2 regions of the Stenotrophomonas sp. 86156_Sma genome follow, and region 1 is predicted to be linked to the other one. Evidence: riboswitches for the same ligand, from Rfam matches in the RefSeq annotation. Region 1 holds a riboswitch; the other holds the start of a gene.
The links. A riboswitch is a leader RNA that binds a small molecule or an ion and turns the genes downstream of it on or off. The one in region 1 is predicted to bind thiamine pyrophosphate.
Positions count from the first base shown of each region.

Region 2: it holds a riboswitch for thiamine pyrophosphate, as region 1 does, so the genes downstream of both, thiC (phosphomethylpyrimidine synthase ThiC) here and ACZK33_RS00840 (TonB-dependent receptor) in region 1, are expected to answer to the same signal.

Region 1 covers NZ_CM151157.1:194,149-203,155, forward strand. The annotation lists gene ACZK33_RS00840 (TonB-dependent receptor) at 1-2,121, opposite strand, end outside; TPP riboswitch at 2,193-2,288, opposite strand; gene ACZK33_RS00845 (phosphotransferase enzyme family protein) at 2,332-3,456, opposite strand; gene ACZK33_RS00850 (glycine zipper 2TM domain-containing protein) at 3,582-3,989, opposite strand; gene ACZK33_RS00855 (peptidoglycan-binding domain-containing protein) at 4,236-6,227, opposite strand; gene ACZK33_RS00860 (hypothetical protein) at 6,339-7,109, opposite strand; gene ACZK33_RS00865 (response regulator) at 7,488-8,126, opposite strand; gene ACZK33_RS00870 (ATP-binding protein) at 8,202-9,007, shown strand, end outside.
Region 2 covers NZ_CM151157.1:4,172,616-4,181,622, reverse strand. The annotation lists gene ACZK33_RS19380 (BCCT family transporter) at 1-1,102, opposite strand, end outside; TPP riboswitch at 1,348-1,449, shown strand; gene thiC (phosphomethylpyrimidine synthase ThiC) at 1,532-3,376, shown strand; gene ACZK33_RS19370 (ion channel) at 3,514-4,185, shown strand; gene ACZK33_RS19365 (winged helix-turn-helix domain-containing protein) at 4,446-6,770, shown strand; gene ACZK33_RS19360 (helix-turn-helix transcriptional regulator) at 6,886-7,785, shown strand; gene ACZK33_RS19355 (TonB-dependent receptor domain-containing protein) at 7,835-9,007, shown strand, end outside.

The sequences.
Region 1 (9,007 bases):
GCTGCTGCCGGTGTCGCGCCAGTAGAAGCGGTTGAACACGTTGTCCACCGACAGGTTCCAGGTCACCGCGCGCTCGTGCAGGCGATGCTGGAAACGCAGGCCAGCGTCGAACACCGAGTAGTCCGGTGCGCGCACGCCACCGTCGGCGCGGGCAACGTTGGCACCGGCATAGCGCCAGCCGCCGGTCACATCCAGGCCCTGCACGAACGGCAGCGCATAAGCCACGTGCACGCTGGCGCGCACCTTCGGCACGTTCACCAGCTGATGGCCTTCATAGGCCGGCGTGCCGGTGTCGCGCGCACGTGCCTGCAGCATGCTGGCGCTGGCCACGATCTGCAGCGCATCGGTCAGCTGGCCATTGGCGGTCAACTCCAGGCCGGTGTGGGTCTGCGTGCCTTCCTCGACGAAGCTGTAGCCGACCTCGCTGTTGTCGGGCTTGGCGTACTGGTACGGCTGCGAAATGCGGAACACGGCTGCGCCCAGCGTCAGCGCCTCGACCGGCACGTACTTCACGCCCACTTCCAGCTGCCGCGACTGCACCGACGGCAGGAAGGTATCGGCGTTGCTGGTCCAGAACGGCGCTTCCTGGCCCAGCGAGATGCCGCGCACGTAGCTGGCATAGGCGTTGAGCTGGTCGGTAGCCTTCCACACCACGGCGGTCTGCGGCAGGAAACGCGACAGGCGGCTGTGCCGCTGCGGGGTGCCACGCTTGTCGTAGGCACGCTCGTCCAGGCGCACGAAGCGGCCGCCGGCCAGCCACTGCCAGTCATCACCGAAGCTCATCCGGTCCAGCGCGAAGAATGCGGTCTGGCGGCTGTCCAGGCGTCGTGCGGACGGCCCTGGCATCTTCGGCGACGGCGCGAACACCGGCACCTGTGCGTCGTGGATGTTGCTGGTGCCGACGTACTCGTTGACGCTCGGGCGCTTGTCTACCGTGCGGCGGAAGTAATCGGCACCGAGGGTCAGCTGGTGGCCGACGCTGCCGGTCTCGAAGCGGCCACGCAGCTCGGCACGGGCCTGCTGGTTGCGGCGGGTGTCGTCCGGGCTGCGGTAGTCGTAGACGTCGTAGTCGCCATTGGGCGCGAAGTAGTTGCCCGGCACGCTGCCATCGGCGCATTGCGTGGCGTAGTAGCAGCCGTAGGCGAAGGCGACGTTGTCATCGATCACCGAGCGGCTGTGGCCGACCGAGACGCGCGACTGCCAGGCATCGTTGAAGTCGTAGGTGTGCAACGCGGTGATGTTGGTGCTGGCGATATCCACCGGGCGCTGCCACGGCTGGTAGCCGAGCAGGAATTCGCGATCCACGCCGTGCGGCAGCTCACGCGCGCCCAGCAGCTGGTAGCCGGACACCGAACGCTGCGAGCTGGTCTGGTAGTTGGCATCCACTTCCAGCTTGCCGCGTTCGCCAATCAGCCAGTCGGCGGCCAGCGAGTAGAAGTTGCGACGGCCATCGGCGTGCTCGACGTAGGAATTGCTGGAATCCCATGCGGCATTCAGGCGCAGGCCGAAACGCGGGGTGATCCAGTGGCCGACATCGACGGCGACGTAGCGCGAGCCTTCCGAGTCGGTACCGAGCGTGGCGGTGCGCACTTCGGCCGGGCGCTTGCCGATGTAGTTGATGATCCCGCCGGGCGCCATCACACCCGCGGCCAGGCCGGCTTCACCCTTGAGGATCTCAACCGACTGCACGTTCTCCAGCGCCAGGCGCTGTTCGCCGGCGATGGACAGGCCGTTGAAGCGGTAGCCGGTGGCGGCATCCAGCGCAAAGCCGCGGATGGCGACGTTCTGGTAGTAGCCCACCGGCGCATACGCATCACCCAGCGAGGCATCGTTGCTGGCCAGCTCGGACAGCGAACGCACCTGGCGGCGGTCGAGGTAGTCGCGCTCGAGCACGTTCACCGAGGCCGGGGTGTCCTTCCAGGACCCACCACCGAAGGCGTTCACGCGTGAGGTATCGGCCTTGGGTTTGCCGGCCTGCACGCGCACTGCCGCCAGTTCGGTGGGCGAGCGCTCGGCGCCGGTGGCAGCCGCATCGGTGGCAGCGTCGGCCTCGCTGGCATGCAGCGGCAAGGCGGCGCAGAGGGCGAGGGAGAGCAGGGTGGGGCGCAGGCAGCGGTTCATTCGGTTCGTCTTCGGACAACAAGGGAGACGAAGCGACGGCGCGCAGGTGCACCGGCCCATGACGGGGGGTGTGGCTGCGGCTCAAAGCTCCCTACGCCGGTGCAAACCGGATCAGGTTCCAAGGGACTCTCTCAGCCTGGCAGATCCAGGCACCCCCGCTTCAGGTGACCATTTCACTACAAATGGTACGGATTTGCGAGCCGGTGCCCTTCAGGCTGCCGCGTGCAGCGCCTGCAGCAGTGCCTGCCCCGGCGCGCTGTGGAACCACACCGGGTGCCCCAGCATGAAGGGCTGCCACGCCACATCCGCGTTTGCGGTGGAGCCAGTGATGCCTTCGAAGTACTCCACTTCGGACAGTGCGAAGTCGAAATGGACCATCGGCAGCAGGTCGGCCAGCAGCTGCACGCGTGCCGCCGACAGCGGCAGCACCTCGCGGTAGCCGTCGAGCAACGCCAGTGCGATGTCGATGCGCACCGCCTCCATGCCGCGCTCCAGTTCCAGCCACGCCACTGCGTTGCGCTCGATCGCGGTGGCGAGGTCGAACAGTGCGCTGGTGGGCGAAGCCAGGCCGAAATCCAGCACGGTGCTGACCTGCCCGTCGCGCCACAGCAGGTTGGAGACATGCCAGTCGTTGTGCGCCCACAGCCGTGGCTCGTCGCGCAGGCGCTCGGCCAGGCCGGCATGCCACGGCAGCACGTCGCGCTGCAGCTGCGCTTCCCAGGGAATGCGCGCGAGATAGCGGGCCAGCCCGGGGCGCTTGTGCAGCCCCGCCTTGATGGCCGCGATCGGATCGTCGGCGCGGATCAGATCGTCGCGCGCGACCAGCAGATGGGTACTGCGCTGTGGCGCGTGATAGCTGGCGGCGGCACGGTGCAGCCGGGCCAGCATGCGGCCGGCTTCGCCGGCCTGCGCGACATCGGTCAGCAACGACCACGACACGGCATCGCGGTACAGGTCCTCGCCCACGCCCACGGCATGCAGTTCGAAGGTCCATTCGCCGTGCTCTACTGCGGTGTGGCCATCGGTTGCCGCCAGCACCTGCACCACCGGTACGCCGGCGGCAGCGAGATGGGCGATGAAGTGGTGTTCTTCTTCCAGGCAGGCGGCGCTGCGAACGCTGTGGTGGTGGCGCTTGATGAACACCGGTCCGCGCGTGCCATTGACGATGGCGGCGGCCGACAACGGTCGAGGACTGTGCCAGTGCGGCTGGCTGCCCGCATCCAGCTGCGGAAAGCGCTGGCGCAGCCACGCGAGGTCTGCGGTGCTGATCGGTGGCCAATCGGCAGCAACCTCGTCGTTGTTGAGGCCCTGCACGCGGTGGGAGGAAGAAGTCATGCCGCAGCCCCAGTGGGGAAAGTCACATCCAAGGCTGCGCATTCAACGCCATGCACGCGGCCAACGCAAACGGGCGGGTCATCGACCCGCCCGTCCGTGCATCGGCATGGGGGATGCCGCGCTGCTTACCAGCCGCGATGGCGACCGCGGTCGTGGTAGTAGCGGTTGTCGTAGTAGCGCTCGCGCTGCCAGCGACGGTCGTCACCGCGGTCGTAGTAGCCGCTGCGGTAGTAGCCACGGTCGTATCGGCGATCGTAGCGGTCGTCGTAACGGCGATTGTCGTAGTAACGACGGTCGCGGCGGTCGGAGGTGGTCAGGTTGCCGATCGCGCCGCCGGCCACGGCACCGCCGACCGTGGCAGCGGGATCACCGTTGGAGAGCAGGTTGCCGGCCACGCCACCGACCACGGCGCCGACCAGGGTGCGCTTGTCCTTCCTCGACATCGCGCTGGCATCGCTGACCACGGCGACACCGGCCAGCAGTGCCAGGGCCATCGCCAGACCACGGAAGCTGAGTGCGGAAGTACTGAGCATGTTCGTTCTCCTGTGAGGTGCATGCCACGCTGGGCAGGGAGGGCGCGGGACGCCCCGGCTGCCGTGATGTCCACGCTGGCGTTCCAACATTGCCGGAACATTGCCTGGTCCACCGTGCGGCTTGCGCATTCATCTAGCGGCAGGCGGCATGAAGCAAGGCTGAAAGCGGCCTCGGCCGCTCAGCTGGCAGAAAGGGAAAAGGCCACGCGGACGTGGCCCTCCCTTCTCTCCCAAGGCGCCGCGGGCCTAGACGCCCATCGCCTTCTGGGCCTGCCGGGCCTGCTCCTGCTGGGCGTCCTGCTGCTGATGCAGCACGTTCGGCGCGCCCTGCACGGCACCGCTGCTGAGCGCCAGGCTCTGCTCGCTGGCGGCACGGGTCTCCACCGCCACGCGGCTGGCGGCCGGGTCGCCGATGGTGCCCTGCACGGCGAACAGGCGCTCACCGTTCGGGCTGGGCACCACCGAGTCGATGCGCTGCAGGCCGGCGGCATGCGCCTCCTTGGTCAAAGCCGCAGCAGCGCTTTCCAGCGTGTGGCGGTCCTTGAAGGTCCCGGCCGGCAGCAGTTCCAGACCCTTGCTGGCCTGGATGAACAACGGATTGCCCGGGTGCCGCTCGTCGTTCAGCAACGGCCGTTCGCGTGCGTCCTTGATTGCCTCCAGGGTCTTCGCCCCGACAATGCCATCGACCACCAGGCCGTTGTCCTTCTGCAGCTGGCGCACTGCCGTGTCGGTGTTGCGGCCGAAGCGGCCATCTTCGACCAGCGGCTTGCCGTCGGCGCCGACGTAGCCCAGGTGGCCCAGCTGCTCCTGCACCTTGCGCACGCCCTCGCTGTGCGCGCCCTGCTTGTACAGTTCGGCGTGCGGCGTGGCAGCGGCCTTGTGCTCGGCCGCAGGCTTGCCCTGGCTCTGCTCGTGCGAGTGGGTGCGGTTTTCCAGCAGGTCGCGCGCCTTGGACAGCGGATCGGAGGCGTACAGCTTCCAGTTCGGGTGGTCCTTCACCTGCTTGAGGTAGTCCTCGACCGGCATGGTGTGCACGCCCTTGCTGCCGGTGGACTGGCTGATCAGCAGCTTGTCGGTGTTGGGGTCGCGCACCACCATCACGATGTGGTCGATGCCGTTCCAGTGCTCATGGCGGGTCCTGGCCGTATCCAGGCCGATGATCATGCCTTCCTTCAGCGCATCGGGCTTCAGGATCGCGTCGCGGTCAAGCAGCACACCGGACTGGTCGAACGCCTTGCGCACGATGCCACCGGAACCGAGGTTGCCCAGGTCGATGCGATCAGCCTTGCTGAACACCGCGTGCCCGGCCTTCTGGTTGATCTCGTCCATGGTCCGGTTCTGCAGCGTGCCGACCCAGCCGGAACAGTCGATGTAACCCTGCTCCACGTTCTTGCCGGTCTTGCCCGGTACGTACAGCGCGTGGCCCGGAATGTTGATGGCGTACTTGACGTCGTCGTACTTCACGCCGGCCTCGTAGGCGGCCTGCAGTTCAATGCCTGGCTTCGGTGTGGCAGCTGCCGTTGCGGTTGCCGCCAGCGTGGCTGCACCCGCCGCCACGGCTGCGCTGGCCTGTGCAGGTGCTGCCGGGGTCTGGCCCTGGCCCTGCACTACCGCCTGCGGTTCGATGTTCTTTTCCGGAATGCTGATCGCTGCGTACTTGTGGATGTAATAGCTGGAGAACGTCCGCGCCAGGTCGCCGTCGTTCATCCCGCGCATCTCGGCCAGGGTGTGGCCGGTCAGCGCCTTCGCGTCGGAGCCGATCTGGTTCAGCACGTTGCGGCGCATGTTGATCTCGTCGCCGTGGCTGTTGCGGACCACACCGAAGGTGCCGGTGGCAATGGCAGTCTGCACCGAGCCGTAGCCGGCGCTGCCCTGCTGGTGGGCCAGGTACAGGTCCAGCCCGGTGGGCGTGTTGCCCCCGGACAGGTACGGGTTGCCGGTGCGCTCGTTGCGGCGCGCCATCGAGTCCAGGTTGTCCTGGTACATCTGCGCGGCCGCTTCGGTGTTGCGGGTGGGGTCGAACTCGTGGCCGGTCAGGTGGTACTGGCGCGCGGAGCCGGGCACGAACTGGAACAGGCCCTTGGCGCCGGATGAGGTGTTGTGGGCGCGCTCGTTGAAGGTGCCGCCGGTCTCGATGTGCGCGAAACGCATGAAGTCATCCACAGGGATGCCCTTCTGCCTGGCGACCTGCTCGACGATGTCCAGGACTTCCTTTCTGCTGTAGTCATGCTGTGCCATGACGTTTTCCTCGGGGTTGATGGAGCGGCGCGTGCCGCGAATCGCCAACCGGACTCATCCGTGAGTCAAGAACATGTCGGTCAACAGGGAACCCGCGCGTGGCGGGTGCTATCAGGGCGCGACGTACTGCTGGGTCGCGCTGTCGAAGGTGTAGTGCACGGCGTCGCCGGCACCCAGTGCGCGGGTCTTGCCGGGGCCTTCGATGGTGGTGCCCTTGAAGGTCACTGTCAGTCGCGGCAGGCCGTTGCCGTCGGCAGCGAAGGCCAGTTCGCCATCGCTGTCGGTGCAGGGCATCACGTTGCCGTCGTCGCAGGCGGCGCTGTTGTCCTCACCCGAGCGCACTGAACCGACATAGCGCCAGACCTTGCTGTCCACGTCGTCTTCGCTGCGCCTGGGGTTGAACAGCAGCAGCGCATAGCCGGTGCTGCTGATGCCGCGGTCGAAGCTGCTGGTCGGCACCGCCAGCAGCAGGCGACCATCGGCCGTGCGATGTTCAAGCGGCTTGCGCCGGGTATCGACATCGTCGGCCTTGTCGTACGCGCCCAGTGCGCCGATGGTCCATTCCTGGCCACGGAACTTCCATGGCTTCCTGGCGTCGGTGCCGGCCAGCACGAAGGTGGCCTCGGCAAGGTTGGCGCGGTCATCCGGACCGGCCGGCGTCTGCTCGCCCGGCTTGCCGTAGTGCTCGCGGGTATCCCAGGAGAAACCCGTGTAGTACGTGGTGCCATCGAGAGTGAAGGTGTGGCCGAACCAGAAGGTCGCCACGCTGCCGTTCTGGACCTCATAGGAGGTCGCGCCATCGCCGTCCACCTGGTAGGTGAAATACATCACGGTCGGCGCGTCGGGCGGGGTGGTGGCGGCATCGGGGGTGGGGGTCTGCATCGGGGCAACATCCTGTCGGGGCGCATTGGCAGCCTGCGCAGGGGCGCCGGGCTGGGAGGACGAGGGGGCCGGATCGGCGGCGCTGCAGGCGGCAGCGGAAAGAGAGACGAGCAGGCACGCCGCGAATGCGCGCAGAGGCCGCAACGGCAGGGTCCAACGTAGCTTGGGGGGATGATGCATGCGCCTCTCCATGGTCAGCGTTGCCGGGCCAGACGGCCGGCAGGAAACCGCGCCACGTCCACCAGGGACGGGAGCGAGGACATGAGCCGGTCGATTCCTTCGACCTCGCATTGAGAACTCATGCCGGACCATCTTGGCACAGATCGGCGGCCGGTCAAAGAGGGCGATGGCAGCTGCCCTTCTTGTGTGATCTGGCTCTCAGATCTTGCCGTCGCGCAGGTAATCGAACAGCTCGGCGTCGCCCTTGAGGCCCAGTTTGAGCATGGCGTCACCCTTCTGCCGGCTGATGGTGCTGACGCTCTTGTGCAGCTGCAGCGAGATTTCCTTCACGGTCATGCCGGTGCCCAGCAGCCGCAGCACCTCCACCTCGCGTGGCGACAGTGGCTTGCCGTCGCCCTCGCGCATGCGCCAGCTGCCAGCGGCCTCGACCCGCTCGCGCAGGCTGCGGCTGATGTAGGGCTGGCCCCGGTAGACCGCCTGGATGGCCTGTGGCAGTTCGTCCATCGACGAACTCTTGTCGACCAGGCCGAGCACGCCGCTGTCGAGCACCATGCGCAGGATCGCCAGGTTGTTGGAGACACTGAGCATCAGCACCGGCAGGTCGGGATAACGGCGGCGGATCATGCCGATCATGGCGAAGCCGTCGGCCTGGGGACTGCCCGGCATGGAGTAGTCGGTGACCAGCAGGTCACAGGGTTGGCTGCCGAGCAGGGCCATCAGCGCCTGCGCGCTGTCGGCTTCGCCGACCACGCGGCCCACCCCGCTCGATTCGATAACGGCACGGGTACCGATACGGACCACCGGGTGGTCGTCTGCGATGATGATGCGCAAGCTCATGCTCTAGTATGGCCACCGGGCACGCCGGACCGCGACCATCGCGGTTCCTGGCAGGATTCTAGGAGATCGACGCCGATGCGTAGCTGGGCTGTTCGCGGGCTGGTCCTGCTGCTGGCCGTGCTGGTGCTGCCTGCCGCACCGGTACAGGCCGTGCCAGGACTGCTGCCGCTCACTCCCCTGCAGCGCGAGTACCTGGCCGCGCATCCAAGCATCGTTGTGGGCCAGTATGACAGCGGCTGGCCGCCGTTCGAGTCCCTCCGTGATGGTCGGCAGATCGGGCTGGGGCCGGATTATCTGTCGCTTATCGCCCGTCAGCTGGGCGTGAAGGTGGAGGCACGACGCTATCCCGACTGGACATCCGTGCTGGATGCGGCATGTCGTGGCGAGATCGATGTAGTGATGAATGTCGGTCTCAGTGCCGACCGCACCCGCTGCATGGTCTACACCGCCGCCTATGGCGAGGCACCGCTGGCCCTGGTGGGACGCCCGGATGACCTGCGTGCCTCCGATATCCCCGACCTGGATGGACTGCGGGTGGTGATCGAGCAGGACTTCCTGACCGGCCCGCAGGTGCGGGCGCGCTTTCCCCGGGCACGACAGCTTGTCGCAAACAGCTCGTTGGCGGCGCTGGAGATGGTCAGAGACGACAAGGCCGACGTTTACATCGGCAATGCCTACGTGGCCACCGAACTGATCGCACGCGAGGACCTGCAGGGGGTCGTGCTGCTGCGTCCCAGCGATCTGCCGCCCGAACGGCTGCACTTCGGTGTTCCCAACAGCAAGCAGCCGTTGGCCGAAGCATTGGACCTGGCACTGGCTGCGACCAGCCAGGCCCAGCGCGATGCGCTGGTGCAGCGCTGGCTGCCACCTCCGCAGTGGTC
Region 2 (9,007 bases), 1.1 Mb from region 1:
CGGCATGGCCGAAGATCTGCGCCCACAGGGCAGTACCACCAAACACCGCGAACCAGAAGAAGCCCAGCACCGTGGGTGCCAGCACGACGCCGATGACGAACTCGCGGACGCTGCGCCCACGCGAGATGCGCGCGATGAACGAGCCGACGAACGGGGCCCAGGAAATCCACCACGCCCAGTAGAAGATGGTCCAGTCCGCTACCCATGTGCTGCCCGAGAACGGCGACATGCGCAGGCTCATCGTCACCAGCTGGTTGAGGTACGACCCCAGTGTGGTGGTGAACGTATCGAAGATGAATCCGGTCGGACCCAGCACCAGTACGGTGGCCGCAAGAAGCGCGGCCAGTGCAAGATTGAAGTTGGACAGCCACTTCACCCCGCGCTCGACACCGCTGGCGGTGGAGGCCATGTACAGCACGAACGCGATGGCGATGATGGTCAGCTGCAGTGGCACACCCGCGTGCAGGCCGAACACGCGTTCCATGCCGGCAGCGATCTGGATGGTGCCGAAGCCCAGCGTGGTGGCCACGCCAATGGCAGTGGCAACAACCGCGGCGATGTTGACCACGCGTCCGATCCAGCCGCGATGGTGCCGGCCGATGATCGGTTGCAGCATGTCACTGACCAGTCCACGGCCATTGCGGTTGAACTGGAACCAGGCCATGGCCAGGCCGATCAGCGCGTAGATCGCCCACGGGTGCAGGCCCCAGTGGAAGAATGCATAGCGCATCGAAGCCCGCGCCGCGTCCATGCTCTGCGGTGCGAGGCCTTCCGGAGGCTTGGTGAAGTGGGAAATCGGCTCGGCGGCGCCCCAGAACACCAGGCCGATGCCCATGCCGGCTGCGAACAGCATCGACATCCAGCTGGCGCGCGAGAACTCCGGCTCGGCATCTTCACCGCCGATGCGCAGGTTGCCGAAGCGACCGAATGCCAGGTACATCAGGAACGTCAGTGCCAGGAACACGACCAGAAGATAGAGCCAGCCGACACTGCGGATGACATCGGCCAGTACCGACTGCACCACGGTATTGAAGGGGCCGGGTGCAACACCGGCAAGCAGCACCAGAAGCAGAACCAGTGCGATGGAAACGCGAAACACCATGAAGGAGCTTCTCCGATCAAGGGATTGAGGGGAGCGAGCAGAGCTTGCTGCGAGGGGCCGGCGACATGCAGCACAGACCGGGCAGGGGCCGCGGAGGCGGCGGGGAAACACCGGCCGCAGCGGCACGATGCGCGTGCACGTTACTGAATGCGATGTCACGGTTCTGTTAATACAGAAACAGCAGATCCACGCCGTGCGTGGATGGAACCACCAGGAGCTGCAGTGCGTTCTATGCTCTAATGCACACCAAGAAGCGGGGGTACCGCGGCCATGTGGCCACGGTTGAGACAGTCCCTTGGAACCTGATCCGGCTCATACCGGCGTAGGGAAGCTTTGCAGTGCAGCCATGCCCGGACTCCGCCCAAGGACCGTCCGGGCGCGGCAGCAGTGCGCCGCCGCTTCGTCCCTGACCTTCCTGGACGATGCCCGATGAACGCACAGCTCTCCGCCCTGCAGCAACAGGCCCAGCAACTCTCCGAATCCGTGACCCGGCCCATTCCCGGCTCGCGCAAGATCCACGTGCCCGGTTCACGCCCGGATCTGCAGGTGCCGATGCGCGAGATCGCGCTGACCCGCACGCCGACCTTGTTCGGAGGCGAAGAGAATGCACCGGTGACCGTTTACGACACGTCGGGCCCGTACACCGATCCGGAGGTGCGCATCGATCTGTCCGCTGGTTTGCCGGCACTGCGTCGCGGCTGGGTGGAAGAACGCGGTGATACCGAGCGGCTGGAAGGACTGAGCTCTTCGTTCGGTCGCGATCGCGAGCATGACCCGAAGCTCGATGCGGTGCGCTTCCCCGCGCGCAGCCTGCCTCGCCGTGCGCGTGCAGGTGCCAACGTCACCCAGATGCACTACGCGCGCCGCGGCATCATCACGCCGGAAATGGAATTCGTCGCCATCCGCGAGAACCAGCGGCTGGACGCGATCCGCGATGCCGGGCTGCTGCAGCAGCACCCGGGCGAGGCGTTCGGCGCTTCGATCCAGAAGATCATCACCCCGGAGTTCGTGCGCGACGAAATCGCCCGCGGCCGTGCGGTGCTGCCCAACAACATCAACCATCCGGAAAGCGAGCCGATGATCATCGGCCGCAATTTCCTGACCAAGATCAACGCCAACATCGGCAACAGCGCTGTTTCCTCGGGCATTGCCGAGGAGGTGGAGAAGCTGGTGTGGGCGATCCGCTGGGGCGGTGACACGGTGATGGACCTGTCCACCGGCAAGCACATCCATGAGACCCGCGAGTGGATCATCCGCAACTCGCCGGTGGCGATCGGTACCGTGCCGATCTACCAGGCGCTGGAGAAGGTCGATGGCCGCGCCGAGGCGCTCACCTGGGAGATCTTCCGCGACACACTGATCGAGCAGGCCGAGCAGGGCGTGGATTACTTCACCATCCACGCCGGCGTGCTGCTGCGCTATGTGCCGCTCACCGCCAAGCGGGTCACCGGCATCGTCAGCCGCGGTGGCTCGATCATGGCCAAGTGGTGCCTGGCGCACCACAAGGAGAATTTCCTCTACACGCATTTCGAAGAGATCTGCGAGATCATGAAGGCCTATGACGTGACCTTCTCGCTGGGTGACGGCCTGCGCCCAGGCTGCATCGCAGATGCCAACGATGCCGCGCAGTTCGGTGAGCTGGAGACGCTGGGTGAGTTGACGAAGATCGCCTGGAAGCACGACGTGCAGACCATGATCGAAGGCCCCGGCCACGTGCCGATGCAGCTGATCAAGGAGAACATGGACAAGCAGCTGCGCGAATGCGGCGAAGCGCCGTTCTATACGCTGGGGCCGCTGACCACCGACATCGCACCGGGCTACGACCACATCACCAGCGCGATCGGTGCGGCGATGATCGGTTGGTTCGGTACGGCGATGCTGTGCTACGTGACGCCGAAGGAGCACCTCGGCCTGCCCAACCGCCAGGACGTACGCGACGGCATCATGGCCTACCGCATCGCCGCGCATGCGGCCGACCTGGCCAAGGGACACCCCGGCGCACAGGTGCGCGACAACGCGCTGAGCAAGGCACGCTTCGAGTTCCGCTGGGAAGACCAGTTCCATCTCGGGCTGGACCCGGAGAAGGCCAAGGAATTCCATGATGAGACGCTGCCGAAGGATGCGCACAAGCTGGCGCACTTCTGCTCGATGTGCGGCCCGCACTTCTGCTCGATGAAGATCACCCAGGACGTGCGCGACTACGCCGAGGCCGGCATGAAGGAGAAGTCGGAAGAGTTTCGCGCCGCCGGCGCCGAGGTCTATCACCAGGGCTGACGTGTAACGGGTAGTGCCGGCCGCTGGCCGGCATTCCGTCGTGCGTGGGACCGGGAGAGTGCCGGCCAGTGGCCGGCACTACCGCTCATCACGTCGCTCCCGGCTATCCTCCGCCCATCACCCTGGGGAAGGACGCCATGCCCGTTGCCATCACCACCCGCTGGCTGGCCATTGCCCGCCGCCATCCTTCGGCCTGGCTGCTGGGTGCCCAGTTGATCGCGGTGCTGCTGTATCCCGCACTTGATGACACCGCCGGCGGCCGTGCGGCACTGGGCATGTTCGGCATGGCGGTACTCGGCCTGGCGCTGTGGGTGGTCCAGCGCAGTCCGCTGGGCACCTGGCTGGCACTGCTGCTGGCCATTCCTTCGGTGGTGTTCTCGCTGGCCGGCGCACTGCTGGATCGCAGTGCGCTGCTGACCACCGCGCAGCTGCTGGAAAGCCTGCTGTACTTCTATACGGCCGGTGCGCTCATCGCTTACATGCTCCAGGACCATAAAGTCACCCGCGATGAACTGTTCGCAGCAGGTGCGACATTCACGTTGCTGGCGTGGGCCTTCGCGTTTGCTTTCGCCGTGTGCCAGCAATGGTATCCGGGCAGTTTCCAGGGCACCGGTGGTGGCGCGCAGCGCACCTGGATGGAGCTTCTTTATCTGAGCTTCAGTTTGCTCTCGGGCGTTGGCTTGAGCGACGTTGTGCCACTGCATCCGCAGGCGCGCGCCTTGGTCATGCTGGAGCAGTTTTCAGGCGTGATGTACGTAGCTTTGGTGGTTTCGCGACTGGTTGGATTGACCATGCTGCGGCGCATGTGAAAATGAACGCCAGATAAAAATTTCGCGCCCCGCAGGGCGCGAATGGTGCAGCAAATTATGTGAATGCGTCGGCGAGAGAGAGCCTGGATGTCGACCACGCGATAGGCGAGGTAACCCGCATAGGCTAGTATTCGCCCGCTTCATTGTTTTTGCGGTATGCGCCGATGCTTTGTGCGGAGTCTGGCTTTTTGCTGTTCCCAGGACGGGAGGGTATCGAAGGCAAACGCTGCCCCGGACCTGTCTCTACTGTGTAGCGGAAAATGAACAGCAGTGAAAACCAGCCCCCCGGATTCGATCGGATCCGGATAGGAGAGTGCACTGTCACTCTGTCCTCGCGCGAAGTCGAGGTCGTGGGTGCGCGTCGCCCGCGTCGGCTGACGCCGAAGGCGCTGGGCGTGCTGCGTGTGCTGCTGCGCCAGCCGGGGCGTGTTGTCACCCGCGATGAACTGTTCGCGGAAGTCTGGCCGGACACGCTGCCGACCAATGATGTGCTTACCCAGGCCGTCACCCAGCTGCGCAAGGCGTTCAGCAACGACGACGACAACGGCCAGGCCTATATCGAGACCATCGCCAAGACCGGCTATCGCCTGCTGGTGCCGGTGCAGGTACTGGACGATGTCGAGCCGGCGCCGCCCGCAGGAGCCGATGACGAAATCGTGGACATGCAACCGGCGATGGCCATCGCCGAGGTGATGCCGCCACACGTGCAGGCATCGCGCCGCCGCTGGCGCCACGTCCGCCGGCGCGTACTGCTGGTGCTGGGCGTGCTGATGCTGGCCACGGTGGTGGTGCTGACCGCGCTGCTGCTGCGGCGGGCACCGGCCAGCAGTTCAGCTGTGGATGCGGCCGTGGAGAACGGCACGCGCGTGATCGGCAGCCCGCAGCGTCCCTATCGGTTGATCACCGCGACCAGCGGCTTTGAAACCTATCCCACGCTTTCACCCGATGGTTCATTGGTGGCCTATGAGGGCGCCAACGAAGACGGGCAGGGCGGTGGCGCGATCAAGGTGCAGACCTCCGGCAACGCGCCTGCGCGGCAGCTGCTGGCTCCGCCGGCCGGCTCGGTCGATCGCTTCCCGAGCTGGTCGCCGGATGGACGCGAGATCGCCTTCGCGCGGTTCAGCAACAACGGCGGTTGCCAGGTGCTGATCGCCAGCGCGACCGGTGGTGCCCTACGCCAGGCGACACGGTGCGATGGCACCGAGCTGCTCAGTTTCGACTGGACGCCGGACGGCCGTGGTCTGGTGTTCGGCAGCATGGTGGGGCGCTATGCCCATCGCGGCATCCGCAAGCTTGATCTGGCCAGTGGCCAATGGGAGGCGCTGGACTACGGTGTCGCCGAGGATGACTTCGACTATGCGCCGCGCTACTCGCCTGATGGCAAGTGGCTGGTATTCGTGCGCAATCCGCAGCTGGGCGACCTGTGGCGCATGCCGGCCGCGGGTGGCACGCCCGAGCAGCTGACCAACGAGGCCGCTGAACTGCGTGGCTGGGCCTGGTTGCGTGATGGCCGGACGATCGTGTTTGGACGCCGTGTCGACAGTGAGGTGCGCCTGTATTACCTGGACGTCGAGAGCCGCACGCTGCGCGACGCCGGGCTCGACGACGCACAATGGCCGGCGACGGCGCGCCGCGCGGGGATGCTGGCCTTCGTTCACCGCCGCGCGCAGTTCGGCATCTTCAAGGTGCCGATGGAGGGCGGTTCACCCCCGCAGCGCTTGTTTGCATCCAGTGGTCGGGATGGGCAGCCGATGGCGGCGCCGGATGGACGCCAACTGGTGTTCACGTCCGATCGTTCAGGCAGCTTCGCGCTGTGGTGGGCGGACATGGAGCGCCCCGATTCGCTGCGGCCTATCGAAGGATTGCGGCCTGAGGCACGTCAGGCACCGGACTGGTCGGCCGACAGCCGGCGGTTGCTGGTGGTCGGGCGCGACGAACACGGACGCACGGTGGTCTATGAGATCGCACCGCGTGACGAACGCGTCCAGCCGTTGCCGGTACCGTCGGAGCAGCCGCTGCAGGCACTGTACGGCGCAAACCCGGACCAGCTGCTGGTAGTCGAGCGCGATGACCAGCAACAGACGCGGCTGAGCCTGTTTGATCGAAGCGTGCAGCCTTGGCGCCGCCTTGCCAGCATCGAGGGCGTGTCTCAGGCGCGGTTCGATCGCAGCAGCGGGCGAGTGCTGTTCACCCGCCTGGCGGCAGGTGGCCTGTGGTCGGTGGATGCGGCGCTGGCGCCAGGCAGCGTGCAGCAGATCAGCGATGACCAGCCCAGCCGGTGGCGGTACCGGGCCTGGACCGTGGCCGGCAACAGTGCGATCGGCTATCTCGGTACGTCCACCCGCTGCGGTACGACACTCGTGCTGATCCAGGCCGGGCGCGAGGAACCGGAACGCTGCCTGGATGCGGAACGCCTCAGTGCCGGCAACGGGCTGAGTGCCGGCGCCGATGGGCGCACCCTGTTCGTGGCAATGGCGGTCAGCGACGGTGCCGACATCGGTGTGATGCGTTTGCCCGAGCGCTCGCCGACGCTGCTTCCGGCGTTCTCCAAGTTGTTGTTGTTCAACGGAAATGGGCCTTCGTAATTTCTTCGTGGCGACCTCGCCGCGAATTCGTGGCGATCTCGTCTGACTTTCCTGACGTGGTGCCGCCTGATTTGGCAAAACGGAGGCCTGTACTAGGCAAATCCGTGGTGCCCCCATGCGTCAACTCTCGCTGGCCGATCGCGGCCAAACCGTCTCTCTGGACCGGTCGCTCGACGATGCTGCGCCGACCTGCCTGGGCGTGGCCCGGCTCGGCAGCCTGCAGACCGCAGGCAGCAGCTTCACTGTGTGGATGCAGGTGCGCGGCAGTTCCTGGGTGGAAGCCAAGGAAGGACGCTTCCGCTTGCGCCAGGGCGAGTGGATCGCCTTCGAGAAGGAGTCGCGGCCGCTGGTGCAGGCCGGTCGCAACGGCTTGTGCGTTGGCCTGAACCTGACGGTCGAAGCGCTGCGCGTGCTGGCCGAGATGGCCGATTGCGGTCTGTATGCCGGGCGTGGCCGCATGAACCGTGGCGATGCCCGCGTTGCGCTGCGCCTGTGGCGCGATGCGCTTGCCAGTGGCCAGCCGGCACAGGCACTGCGCCCGCTGCTGCTGCACCTGGCGGGCCTGCAGCGTGGGCTGGCCGACAACGTGCAGCGTTGCCCGGGGCGCTCGCGCAGCCGCAAGCGCCAGGTGTTCGGCCGCATGCAGCGCGCCCGCCTGTACCTGGAAGGCAACAGCCACCGCGTGGTGCGCATCGGTGAACTGGCCGAGCTGACCAACTTCTCCAGCTGGTATCTCTCCAAGACCTTCCAGAGCCTGTACGAGGAAAGCCCGCAGTCGCTTTCGGCGCGGCTGCGCCTTGAGCGCGCTGCCGACCTGCTGCGTGACACCGACATGATGGTCGGCGAAGTTGCTGCAGCCAGTGGCTTCGACAACTGCTGCAGCTTCGCGCGTGCGTTCCGCGCCCGCTACGGCCAGTCCGCATCGCGCTTCAGGGAGAACGGCGGCTTGCTGCCGCCACAATCTGCAAAGTCTCCGGTTGGTTCGCGCAAATACAGCGCTGCAACGCAATCGTAACGTGCTGGGGTGTTTTAACACGCTACTAACACGTACCTTGGAGAGATAGATGAACGTTCGTATTCCTGCAGTGCGGCTCGGCTTGTTGCCGGCCGGCATTGCGCTTGCCTTGGCACCGTCCTTCGCTTCGGCGCAGGACGCAGCTGCCGGCGGCACGACCGACCTGGACCGCATTTCGGTTACCGGCTCGCGCATCCGCCAGGCGAGCATGGAAACCGCGCAGCCGGTGATCGCGCTGCAGCGCGCAGACATTGAAAAGCAGGGCTTCACCAGCGTTGCCGACATCGTGCAGAACCTGTCGGCAACCGGTTCGCCGGCGATCAGCCGCGCCGATGCCTTGAGCTCGGGCGAAGAAGTCGGCGGCCAGTATGTTGACCTGCGCAACCTCGGCCCGCAGCGCACCCTGGTACTGCTGGACGGCAAGCGCATGGGCGTCAGTTCCGGCGGCTACACCGATCTGGCCTCGATCCCGACCTCGATCGTCGAGCGCGTGGAAGTGCTGACCGACGGCGCATCGGCGATCTACGGCTCCGATGCCATTGCCGGCGTGGTAAACATCATCACCCGCAAGAACTTCGATGGCCTGGAAGCGAGCGTCTACCGCGGCCAGTACGGCCAGGGCGACGGCGACAAGGAAACCTACAACTTCGTCTACGGCATGACCAACGACCGTGGCTCGTTGACCTTGGGTGCCGAGTACAGCGACGAGAAGCCGGTGCTGGCCAAGGACCGCCGCTTCAGCGCCTATGCCAACGGCCCACGTCATCCGTTCCCGACCGAAGATGACGCCAACGGCTGGTCGGCGATCACCGAGAAGGGCGTACTGGTCAACGGCGGCAAGAACTACGTCGTGAACCCTGGCGCCGATCCGACCGATTTTGCCAACTACCATGAGCTGACCAACGCCGACCTGTCCAACCCGACGCAGCAGATGTATCTGTCGACCGGGATCAAGCGTCGCTCTGTGTTCGCCAACGGCCAGTACGATTTCACCGACAACATCCGCGGTACCGCCAACGTTTTGTACACCGAACGCGAGGCGCTGCAGCAGATCGCCGGTTACCCGTACCGCTCCAGCGCGTATGGGACCAAGCTGTCCAAGGACAGTGCGTTCAACCCTCTGGACCAGGATGTCGACTTCATGCGTCGCACCTGGGAAATGCCGCGCCAGACCAAGTCCGAGCTGAATACCTTCCGCTTCTCGGCCGGCCTGGAAGGCTCG